Regions from separate parts of the Pseudofrankia sp. EUN1h genome, predicted to be linked through region 1. Evidence: predicted binding sites of a transcription regulator. Region 1 holds the regulator's gene; the other holds the start of a gene.
The links. Region 1 encodes LexA, which represses DNA repair genes until DNA is damaged. Its sites were predicted from a motif close to CGAACNNNNGTTCG; they were not measured.

Region 1 (4,212 bases):
CTCACCGACACGGTCGGCTTCGTCCGCCACCTGCCCCACCAGATCGTCGAGGCGTTCCGCTCCACGCTCGAAGAGGTCGCGGACGCGGATCTGATCATCCATGTGGTCGACGGCTCGCATCCGGACCCGATCGGGCAGCTCTCGGCCGTGCGCGAGGTGCTGAACGACATCGACGCCGGCGACGTGCCCGAGCTCATCGTGGTGAACAAGACCGACATCGCCGACAAGACGACGGTCGCGGGCATCAAGCGGATCGCTCCCGACGCGGTGTGCGTGTCGGCGCGGACGGGTGCCGGCCTGGAGGAGCTGGTGGAGGCCCTGGCCGCCCGGGTGCCGCACCCGCAGGTCGAGGTCGACGTCCTCGTCCCGTACAACCGCGGGGATCTCGTCGCCCGGATCCACGAGTCCGGTGAGGTTCTCGACCAGGCGCACACCGCGACGGGCACCGAGCTGCGCGCTCGCGTCTCCGCGGGCCTGGCCGCCGACCTGGACGCCTTCCGCCAGAGCGTCGACGCCTAGGGCGCATCACCGCCACGGCGCCTGTCGGTAGGTTCGTGGCGTGGCCGTGGAGGAATCGGGCAAGGCGGACAAGCCCGGTTCGCTCGGGCTGGCCGCTGTCATCGGCGCGGTCGCCGGGCTGTCCCTCGCCACTCGGTGGGGTGCGCTCCCCATGATCGCGGCGGCCGTCGTCGGTGGCCTGCTGACGACGGTGTCGGAGGCGGTCGCGCGGGCGCGGCAGCGTCCCGGCCAGATCCCCGCGTTGTGGTCGCGCATCGTGATGAGCACCGCGATGGCGGCGCCCCTGGCGTGGGCGCTGGCGGCGGTGACCGGGGCCGGGCCGGTGGTCGTGGGCCTGGTCGCCGGCGCGCTGGCCGGCGCGCTGGGGCTCCGTCCGCAGAAGGTGGTGCTTGGCCCGCTGGTGGGGCTCGCCATCGGCTACGGGTGCCGGCTGCTCTGGGGCGACGTCCCTGCCGCGATCGTCGGCGCGGCCACCGTGCTCGCCTTCCGGACCGTGTCGGCGGCGATCTTCCGGGACCCGCAGGTGATGATGCTCGCCGAACGGGTCAGCCCCGCGGATCTGCCGTTCGTGGTCCCGCTGGTGGCGCGGACCCGCTATGTCGGGACGGGCTACGTGCGCGACCTGGCCGAGGTGCTCGGCGGCGACTACCAGGCCGCCGCCCCCGACGTCGGGATCGTCGCCTCGCTGGACGAGCTGGCCGGCCCCGAGTTCGATCCCGCGACCGTCGCCCCGCTGGTGCGGGAGTTCTACGAGCACACCACCCGGTTCACCCTCGACATCGTTCCGCGATGGCGGTTGTGGGTGCGGCCCGGCTACCTGCTCTACCGCACCGTGCTCGCGCGCCCGCTGGGGCAGGCGAACGTGCCCATGAACCAGCGAGAGGCGCAGCGTGGGGTTCGCAGCCGGATCGACACGATCAGCGGCACCGACGACGGCACCGTAAGCATCCGGGGCTGGATCAGGTCGTACGTCGACAACGACGAACCCATCTACGTGGGGATCTACACGACCTACCGCCGGGACGGCCGCGGCTACGTCAGCGTCGGCTTCCCGCTGCCACAGGCCAGCTTCACGGCCACCCTCGCGCCGACCGCGCGGGCCGGCGGCGGGCTGGTGCTGTCCAGCCGCGGCGACCTGGACCAGCCCGGGCACTATCTGACCTATGTGGACGCGGAGACGAAGGAGCTGACCGCCGCGGCGGTCCACGGCTTCGCCGAGCAGCTCGACGTCTACCTCGAGGACGGCGAGCTGCGAGCCGAACACGAGTTCTGGGTGTTCGGCCTGCCGTTCCTCGTGCTCCACTACTCGATCCACCGCAAGGCCGAACTCGGCTAGCCGAGTTCGGCTAGCCGAGTTCAGTCTCAGCGCCTCACGGAGTGCTCAGACGCGGCGCATGACGGCGACGACGCGGCCGAGGATGGTGGCGTCGTCGCCGGGGATGTCGTGGAAGGCCGGGTTCTCCGGCTGGAGCCACGCGTGGCCGTCCCGGCGGCGCAGCCGCTTGACGGTCGCCTCCCCGTCGATCAGGGCGGCGACGATCTCGCCGTTCTCGGCGACCGGCTGCTGGCGGACCGCCACCAGGTCGCCGTCGCAGATCGCCGCGTTGATCATCGAGTCGCCGACGACCCGGAGCAGGAACAGGGTGCCCTCGCCGACGATCTCACGCGGCAGCGGCAGCACGTCCTCGACCGCCTGCTCGGCGAGGATCGGCCCACCGGCGGCGATCCGGCCGACCAGCGGCACGTAGGCGGTCGCCGCCTTCAGCGAGTCCTGCTCGCCGGCCTCGCGGGCGAGCGCGTCGTCGGCCGGGCCGAGCGTGTGCACCCGCAGCGGGCTCACGCCGCCCCGGCCCCTGCCCGCGCCGGCCGTCTGCCGGGTCTTCGGGATCGGCCTGACCGGCCGGCCACCCTCGGGGGAGACCACCTCGATCGCCCGCGGCCGGTTCGGGTCGCGGCGCAGCAGGCCCTTGTCCTCGAGCATCCTGAGCTGGTGCGCGACGCTGCTGGTGCTGGTCAGGCCCACCGCCTCGCCGATCTCGCGCACGCTCGGCGGGTAGCCGCGCCGCTCGACCGCGTCACGGATCACCTCGAGCACCTTGCGCTGACGGGGAGTCAGGCCGTCGTCGTCGACGGGGCCGTCGGGGAAGGCGCGTACGGTGCCGTCGCTCTCCTCGTCGCCGCTGGCCGACGGGCGTCCTGCCCTGCGCGGCCCCCTGCCCTGCGTGGTCATGGCCTAGGTTCTCCCTCGCTCAAGGTCATGGTGCGGGACCGGGCCGCCGGCTTCTCATCGGCCTCACCTGTGGATAAGGGGAGCCGGGTTGCGCCCGATCGTGTGACGACCGTAGCCCGGTGGCGCGCGAATCTCAAACAGGCGTTCGAGCGTGTCTGCGTGCTCTGTCGGCCTTGTGCATGTAAGAATCGACCATCAGTTCGAAGCGGGCCCTGTCCTCGTCCTGACTTCCGCTACCGGCTACTGCCGCCGGTGGTCGCCAGTTGTAGATCTTGGGCTACCTTCCCGATGGCCCCAGATGTCTGCCGGGGATGTCTCCCTCGATGACCGGTCGCCACGGTTCTTCGAGGGCTCGCGCCCCGGACCCCCCGACGTTGGTTGAGCTTCGCTCGACGAGCTGTGCCGGGTAATGGCCCGGCCGCTAGGAGGTTTGGCGTGACGAACCCGCGTGGGGCCACCCTGGTCCCAGGGCGCCCGGCCCCGCGACAGCCGGACGGCGCCGATGTGATCGCCCTGCCCGTACCGAGCCGTCGTCGGTCGGCGAACGCCGCCCCGCCGGCGGTTCCCAGCCCGCTCGCGCGGGCTGTCGCCGCCGAGCACCCGGTCGCCGGCGCGAGGTTGGACCGCCGGCGGGCGGGACGGCCGGCGCCCGCGCTGAGGCTGACCGGCCGCGGCCGGGCCGTCGCCGGGCTCCTGCTTGTCCTCGCTGTCTGGGGCGCCACCAGCGCCGCATGGCTCGCCGTTCACTGGGCGCTCGCCGCCTTCTGACCGGCGGCGTCCTTCCCTGGCCCGACGCCCGCGCCGACCACCCGGTCGGCGCGGGCGTCGGGCTGTCGGCATGTGACGGTTCRTCGCGAACCTGCTGCTTCTCCCCGTCTGGGCGGGTGGGATCCGACACGCGCGGGGGGCATGCTCACGGGTGATCCGGGTATGCGCTACTCTGGCAGCACAACATCTTGTAGTTACATACCTGTAAGTAGTCCACAGCTTGTAGTTGCGGAATAGCTAGCCGCGGAACGGCAGCGTTCCGTGGGAGCTGTGGAGACCGTCCCGACGGTGCGCGGTCGCGCTCGTGGGAGCTTCCCCGGCCAGGTCGCCATGCCCTGCGTCAGCCATGCCTCGGGAAGCAGGGACGGGGCCGAAGCGTGGACGCGTTCTCTCGCGTGCGTGGTTGTTCCTACAGGGGTCTGACGAAGGGAGGAGCCGTGCGGTGTCCGTTTTGCCGGCATCCCGACAGCCGAGTGGTGGACAGCCGGGAAGCCGATGAGGGCGCGGCCATCCGGCGCCGCCGGGCGTGCCCGTCCTGCGGGCGGCGGTTCACGACCATGGAGGAGGCCTCGCTGCAGGTGCGCAAGCGCAGCGGTGCCGCCGAGCCGTTCAGCAGGGCCAAGGTCGTCGCTGGTGTCCGCAAGGCCTGCCAGGGCCGTCCGGTGAGCGCCGAGGACCTTGCCAGGCTCGGTCAG
Region 2 (7,710 bases), on a different contig from region 1:
GCGGCCGGGTTCGCGGGCGGGCCGGCGGGGCGCGGCCCGCCGGGGCGTGGCCGGACGCTGTCGAGACCGGCGAGCGCCATCCGGGTCCTGATCGGGACCGCGTGCCAGCGCGACCGGGCGGCGGGCTCCCACCAGGGCAGCGCGACCGCCTGGATCAGGCCGGCGAGGATCCACCCGGCCCTGGCGGCGTCGGGCCACCGGCCAAGGACCGCCTTGCGGGCCGCCAGCAGGGCGAGCTGGGCCGCGTGCACGGCCAGCCAGCCCCGGCCTATGGTCGCGCGGTGGCGGACGGCGTAGGCGACGGCGGCCCGGCCGAGCTCGCGCTGGAGCTCCGCGTCCCGGCCGGCGGTGCCACCGCCGGTGTGCAGCACCGGCCAGGCGTCGTCGCACCAGTCGATCCGCCCGTCGGCGGCGAGCAACCGGGCGAACAGGTCCGTCTCCTCGTAGTAGAGCCAGAAGGACGGGTCGAAACCGCCGATCCGCAGGAACGCCGACGTGCGGATCGCGAAGAACGCCCCGACCGGGTACCGCAACGCCGGCCAGCGCGCCACCGCGGCGGTCTCGCCGCGCAGCGCGGTGAAGGCGCTGGTGCCGGTGGTCGGCAGCACCGCGGTCGACCGCCCCGGCCCGCCGTCATGCGCGCGGATCGAGAACCCGAGGGCGTCGACGTCGGCGGCCGCCTGCGCGAGCAGTTTCGGCAGCATCTCCTGGGTGTCGGCGGGAATGGCGACATCGCTGTTGACGACCAGCAGCCAGTCCGGAAGGCCGCCGGGCGCGTCTACCTCCGGGGCGGCCGTCAGGGCTCGTTTGACCGCGAGATTCACCGCAGCGCCATAGCCGATGTTGCCGTGCCCCGTGTAAACGCGTACGCCGTCGGGCACGGCGCCGTGCGGCCTGCCGAGCTTGTTCTCGACCAATGCGACCCGGCAGCTCGCCATGCCGGCGAGCGCGCCGAGCAGTCTGTTCAGGTGGGGTGAGCCGCCGTAGGAGACGACGACCGCGAGCAGGCTGTGCAATATTCCGCCCTCCTGGGCGCGGGCCAGCCGCTCTTCGTCGTGATTTCGGCGACCAGCGTGCTTGATGACCGGTCTCACCGTAACCACCTCGGCGAGGCAGGCCCGGAAATTCTTTCCGGCGAGTCGGGGAAACAGCATGACCCTGGTCACGTCATACCAACTCGCTATCTCCCTGAATTTTCGTTCCGACCAGATGAAACATAGACAGCATACGGATCCGAATCGTTGCTGGAAGGACGAAAAGGCGTGTTGTGTCCGCCTTGTAATCGTCGCTCCGATACAGGGATGGCCGGTCGCGAGCGGTGCGGTGCGGGGGGCGGGAGGCCGCCGGGGACGGCGCCGCCGCGCGGAGGCCGCAGGTGGCGGACGGCGACCTCGCCCCACCAACCCACCAGCGCGCCCGACCCGGCCCGGCGGTCCGGCCCGCTGGGCCGCCGCCGGGGGTGGCCCCGATGTGGCCCCTCCGCGGGCACCGCATCCCGGGTCGCTAGTATCGAACGGACGTTCGGGAAGGCGTCCCGCGTCCGAGAAGTGTCGTATCCCATCCGTACGCTGGGAGTGCCTTTGTTCGGGCCCGGGTTGTCCGTATCGGGTTGAGCGCAGGGCAAGGAGCGTCGCCGGGCCGGGACCGCGGGTCAGGGCCCGCGGTCGGCGCTCCGGGTGCCGAAGTGCTGTCCCGTGGTCCCACGAACGCGATGCCAGGTCTGGCGCGGGTGGGGCCGACGAAGCCGAGAAGACGTGAGGAACGCGGATGACGGACCGTCTCGTCGTGCGGGGTGCGCGCGAACACAACCTGCGCGACGTCGACCTCGATCTCCCCCGCGACGGGCTGATCGTCTTCACCGGGCTGTCCGGCTCGGGGAAGTCCAGCCTGGCGTTCGACACGATCTTCGCCGAGGGGCAGCGACGCTACGTCGAGTCGCTGTCGGCCTATGCCCGCCAGTTCCTCGGGCAGATGGACAAGCCGGACGTCGACTTCATCGAGGGCCTGTCGCCGGCGGTCTCGATCGACCAGAAGTCGACCAACCGCAACCCACGCTCGACGGTCGGCACCATCACCGAGGTCTACGACTACCTGCGGCTGCTGTTCGCCAGGGCCGGCCGCCCGCACTGCCCGAAGTGCGGCCGGCCGATCGCGCGGCAGACCCCGCAGCAGATCGTCGACCGGCTGATGGAGCTCCCCGAGGGCACTCGTTTCCAGGTGCTGGCCCCGGTGATCCGCGGGCGCAAGGGCGAGTACGTCGACCTGTTCGCCGAGCTGCAGGGCTCCGGCTTCGCCCGTGCCCGGGTGGACGGCACGGTCGTCCCGCTGACCGACCCGCCGAAGCTGGAGAAGCAGAAGAAACACACGATCGAGGTCGTCGTCGACCGGCTCGCGATCAAGGAGACCGCCAAGCGCCGGCTCACCGACTCGGTCGAGACCGCGCTGCGCCTCGGCAACGGCCTGGTACTGCTCGACTTCGTCGACCGCGACCCGCACGACGAGGACCGCGAGCGGATGTACTCCGAGCACCTCGCCTGCCTCTACGACGACCTGTCGTTCGAGGAGCTCGAGCCTCGCTCGTTCTCGTTCAACACCCCCTACGGCGCCTGCCCCGAATGCACCGGCCTCGGCACCCGCAAGGAGGTCGACCCGGAGCTCGTCGTCACCGACCCGACGCTGTCGCTCGCCGGGGGTGCGATCGGCCCCTGGTCCGGCGGGCACAACAAGGAGTACTTCGAGCGGCTGCTGTCCGCGCTGGCCGAGGACCTGCACTTCTCGATGGACACCCCGTGGGAGGCACTGCCCGACCGCGCCCRCAAGGCGGTGCTGCACGGCAGCGGCGACACCGAGATCCACGTCGGGTACACCAACCGCTACGGCCGCAAGCGCTCGTACTACACGAGCTTCGAGGGCGTCATCCCGTTCCTGGAGCGCCGCCTGCGCGAGGCCGAGTCGGACACGAGCCGCGAGCGCTACGAGGGCTACATGCGCGACGTGCCGTGCCCGTCGTGCCGGGGCGCCCGGCTCAAGCCGGAGTCGCTCGCCGTGACGGTGGGCGGCCGTTCGATCGCCGAGGTCTCGGCGATGTCGATCGGCGACTGCGCCGGCTTCCTCGGGGACCTCGACCTGACGGAGCGGGAGCTCTCGATCGCCGGCCGGGTGCTCAAGGAGGTCGACGCGCGGCTCGCGTTCCTGCTCGACGTCGGCCTCGACTACCTCTCCCTCGACCGTTCCGCCGGCACCCTCGCCGGCGGCGAGGCGCAGCGGATCCGGCTGGCGACGCAGATCGGCTCCGGCCTCGTCGGCGTGCTCTACGTCCTCGACGAGCCGTCGATCGGCCTGCACCAGCGCGACAACCGCCGGCTCATCAAGACGTTGGTGCGGCTGCGTGACCTGGGCAACACGCTGATCGTCGTCGAGCACGACGAGGACACGATCCTCGCCTCCGACTGGGTCGTCGACATCGGCCCGGGCGCCGGCGAGCACGGCGGCCGGGTCGTCGTCTCCGGGCCCGTCTCCGAGCTGCTCACCAGCGAGGAGTCGCTGACCGGCGCGTACCTGTCCGGCCGGCGGTCCATCCCCGTCCCGGCGGTGCGCCGCCCGCCGACGAAGAGCCGGACGCTCACCGTCCACGGCGCCCGCGAGCACAACCTGCGCGACGTCACGGTCTCGTTCCCGCTCGGCTGCCTGGTCGCCGTCACCGGCGTCTCCGGGTCCGGCAAGTCGACCCTGGTGAACGACATCCTGGCCGCGGTGCTGGCGAACAAGCTCAACGGCGCTCGCGAGGTCCCCGGCCGGCACCGCACCGTCTCCGGCCTCGACCACCTCGACAAGGCCGTCCGCGTCGACCAGTCACCGATCGGGCGGACCCCGCGCTCCAACCCGGCGACCTACACCGGCGTGTTCGACCACATCCGGCGGCTGTTCGCCGAGACCACCGAGGCGAAGGTGCGCGGCTACCTGCCCGGCCGGTTCTCGTTCAACGTCAAGGGCGGCCGCTGCGAGGCGTGCTCCGGCGACGGCACGATCAAGATCGAGATGAACTTCCTTCCGGACGTGTACGTCCCCTGCGAGGTGTGCGCCGGCGCCCGGTACAACCGGGAGACCCTCGAGGTCCACTACAAGGGCAGGAACATCGCCGAGGTGCTCGACATGCCGATCGAGGAGGCGGCCGAGTTCTTCGCCGCCGTCCCGCCGATCGCCCGCCACCTGCGCACCCTCAACGACGTGGGCCTCGGCTACGTCCGGCTCGGCCAGTCCGCGCCCACGCTGTCCGGCGGCGAGGCGCAGCGGGTCAAGCTCGCCTCCGAGCTGCAGCGCCGCTCCACCGGGCGCACCGTCTACGTCCTCGACGAGCCGACCACCGGCCTGCACTTCGAGGACATCCGCAAGCTGCTCGGCGTGCTCGGCCGCCTCGTCGACGCCGGCAACACCGTCATCGTCATCGAGCACAACCTCGACGTCATCAAGACGGCGGACTGGCTGGTCGACATGGGCCCCGAGGGTGGCACCGGCGGCGGCCGGGTCGTCGCCGAGGGCACCCCGGAGGCGGTGGCCGCGAACCCGGCCAGCCACACCGGCGTCTTCCTCCGCGAGATCTTCTCCGGCCGCGCCGAGAAGTCAGCGACCGCCGACGCCTCCCAGCTCACCTCGGTCATCGGAGCCACCAGCGCCGCCTGACGTTTCGCGACGCCGGGGCCGCGCGGCTCGGCGGCCACGGCGTCCGCCGCGCGAACACCCGCGCGGCGGGGTTGATCGTGTCGCCGGCTAGGGTTGCCCGGGAGCGAAGGCGTGGCACCCGGTAACCTGCCCGGCGCCGAACCGAACGAGACGGAAGGCTGAGGCTGGTGTCCACTGCGGTCGTTGTACTCGTGCTCGACGGCGCCATCGAGCACCGCGTCGACATCTCCAGCCTGGTCGACGCCACCACGCCGTGGGAGGCGCGGCTCGCCACGCTGATGCGGGAGATGCAGGGCTGGCTGACCCGCGGCGAGGTGACGGCACTCCCGCTGGACGGCGGCGGCCAGGTGCTGGTCGCCTGGCGATCGATCAAGACCGTCGAGATCCGGCAGTAGCTGGCGGCGCGGCCATTGGGTGACGTGGCCGGTGGGGTGACGTGGGTGTCCCGTGCTTGGACGGGCGAGAAGGTGGCACCCTGACGGTGTGAGCCGGGACGAGCCGAAGGGACGACAGCGGACGGTGCCGACACATCAGCCGGCCGACCCCGGGCCGCTCGCGGTCGCGCTCACCGAGGACGAGGCCGTCGCCGCCGCGGTGGCGCTGGTCGCGCTGGCACCCGGCCCGGCGAGCGACGCCGCGCGGGAGGCACTGCACAAGGTCCTCACGGCGCTCGGCCCGGCGGGCCATGACAGGGTCACGGAGCTCGCGGCCCGGATGTGGGCCCGGCCGGACGGGCTGCCGCGCATACCGGCCACCCCGGTCATCGAGGACGCCATGCGTGACGGTGTCGCCGTCAGCATCGACTACGTCGACGCGGCCGGGAGGTCCAGCCACCGGCGGGTCGAACCGCACGCCTTCGCCTACGCCCGCGGCAACTGGTACCTGATGGCGTGGTGCCTGGACAAGGACGCGCCGCGCTGGTTCCGCTGGGACCGCGTCGAGCGCGCCGAACTCACCACCACGCCCATCCAGCCCCGCGTGGCCTTCTCCGTCTATCCCGCCCCGAGCCCCCGCGCCTGAAGGGCCGGCCGCGCCGTCAGCGGCCCGGGTGCTGGTTGGGACGGCCGAGGCCGGAGGGGATCACGGCGCGGCCGCGCGCCGGGGCCGTCTCGATCGCGCGGCGGATCTCCGCGGGGCCGACCGTTCCGACCACCCGGGGATGTCCCCGCTCGTCGCGCTGCTCCTCGTCGAGGACGAGGACGCAGCCGGCGGCGGGCCGGCTGGCGAGCCGGGGGACGACGACCGTGAGCGGTTCGTCCGGCCGGGCCGTCGGGACCGAGGACAGCGGGATCGTCACCCGGCTCACCTTGGCGAGGTCGCGGTCGTCGAGCGGCACGGAGGCCAGGTCACGCACCAGGGCGGCGCCGGCCAGCGACTCGTCGAAGTCGTGCACCGTGAACACGGTCGACATCGGCCTCCCCGGCGCCGCGGCGGAACGCAGCGCCTCGTCCACGGTCTGCCAGGCCGGCAGCCGGGGCGGCGGCGGGAGCATCACGTCCCGGACGAACACACCCTCGAGCGCGGTACCGGCGCGCTGGCGCGCCTGCGCCAGTCGGGAGGTGCCCAGCGCCATCCAGCCGAGCAGCACCGCCCACAGCCCGATCAGCCCGACGAGGAAGCAGGCGACGACCCCCGCGGCGATCATCGCCCAGCCGATGGCCACGCCGGTCCGCGCGACGACCGCCTCGGCCCGGCGGGGATCTCCGGTGCGGCGCAGCACGGACGCGGCCAGGATCCGCCCGCCCGGGGTCCGTGGCGACGGCAGCAGGTCGACCAGGGTGATGAGCAGTGTGAACGTCCCCACCCAGAGCGCGACCTGCCCGGCCAGCGCGAGCGTCCCGCCGGGCGCGAGCGCGCCGAGCGTCACGAAGACCGCGCCGCACAGGCCAGTCGCCAGCAGGCCCGCGCGGGCGATGGCCGCGTCCACCCGCGGGTCGAGCCCGCCCGGCCAGGACCGGCCCTGGCCGGCCGAGTCGGGAGGCTGCTCCGGCTCGGCCGGCCGCCGCGCGCCGCCGGCGGGCTCGGCCGGGTAGGGCTCCGTGGGAACACCCCAGACGATCTCGTCGCCGGGGCGCCTCCAGCCACCCGGCTCACCCGGTCCACCCGGCCCGCCCGGCCGGGCGAGCACGAGCCGGCTGCCGAACGCCCCGAGCACGATCGCGTGCACCTCGAGGCCGGCCCGGCGGGCCGCGACGGCCCGCAGCAGGTCGGCGACGACCAGGATCGCCAGCAGCAGGAGGGCACCGAGCAGGCCGGCACTGACGTACGCGGATCCCGTCCGGCTCGGGACGGTGACCGGCAGCGTTAGCCAACCGAGCAGCGCGGTGATGACCGCTACCGAGACAATCAGCCCCGGACGCACGATGATCCGGGGGATCCGCCTGCCCCGGTCCGCGTCATGGGTGGTCATTGCGCTCGTGGCTCCTTCCGAGGTTGCCCCGCGCGGTGATGCCGGCCTACGCGGTCGCCCTTCGCTCACTCAACGTCTGTCGTGCCCCTCGCCCTCCCACCCGAACCGGCGATCTCGCTACCAGCGTGGGCATTTTGCCGGTCTGCGCCGGACCCGCCCGGGCAGGGCCCACCCGCTCGGCACGGGCACATCCGCCCGCGAGGGCGTGTCGGCTCGTCCTGGGAACTGTCGGAGCCGTGTGGTGTTCTAAAGGGCATGAGCACGACGTTCGAACGCCCGACTCTGAGCGTGGAGCGCTCCAGCGCGCCCTTCACGGTCGTCTCCGACTACCAGCCGTCCGGTGACCAGCCAGCGGCGATCAAGGAGCTGGCACGGCGCATCAGGGCCGACGAGAAGAACATCGTGCTGCTCGGCGCCACCGGTACCGGCAAGTCCGCGACGACGGCCTGGCTCATCGAGGAGCTACAGCGTCCGACGCTGGTGATGGCACCGAACAAGACCCTCGCGGCCCAGCTGGCCAACGAGTTCCGTGAGCTGCTGCCGAACAACGCCGTCGAGTACTTCGTCTCGTACTACGACTACTACCAGCCCGAGGCGTACATCGCGCAGACCGACACCTA

Region 2: uvrA (excinuclease ABC subunit UvrA) is a predicted target of LexA. The motif match lies at 1,511-1,524, and genes of this name have one in related genera.

What each region holds. Positions count from the first base shown of each region.
Region 1 is NZ_MBLN01000045.1:94,546-98,757, reverse strand. It holds gene hflX (GTPase HflX) at 1-519, shown strand, start outside; gene BCD49_RS11495 (hypothetical protein) at 560-1,855, shown strand; gene lexA (transcriptional repressor LexA) at 1,901-2,749, opposite strand; gene BCD49_RS11485 (hypothetical protein) at 3,185-3,517, shown strand; gene nrdR (transcriptional regulator NrdR) at 3,955-4,212, shown strand, end outside.
Region 2 is NZ_MBLN01000052.1:124,251-131,960, reverse strand. It holds gene BCD49_RS17665 (glycosyltransferase family 2 protein) at 1-1,016, opposite strand, end outside; gene uvrA (excinuclease ABC subunit UvrA) at 1,768-4,680, shown strand; gene BCD49_RS17655 (hypothetical protein) at 4,848-5,075, shown strand; gene BCD49_RS17650 (helix-turn-helix transcriptional regulator) at 5,200-5,700, shown strand; gene BCD49_RS17645 (hypothetical protein) at 5,717-7,090, opposite strand; gene uvrB (excinuclease ABC subunit UvrB) at 7,346-7,710, shown strand, end outside.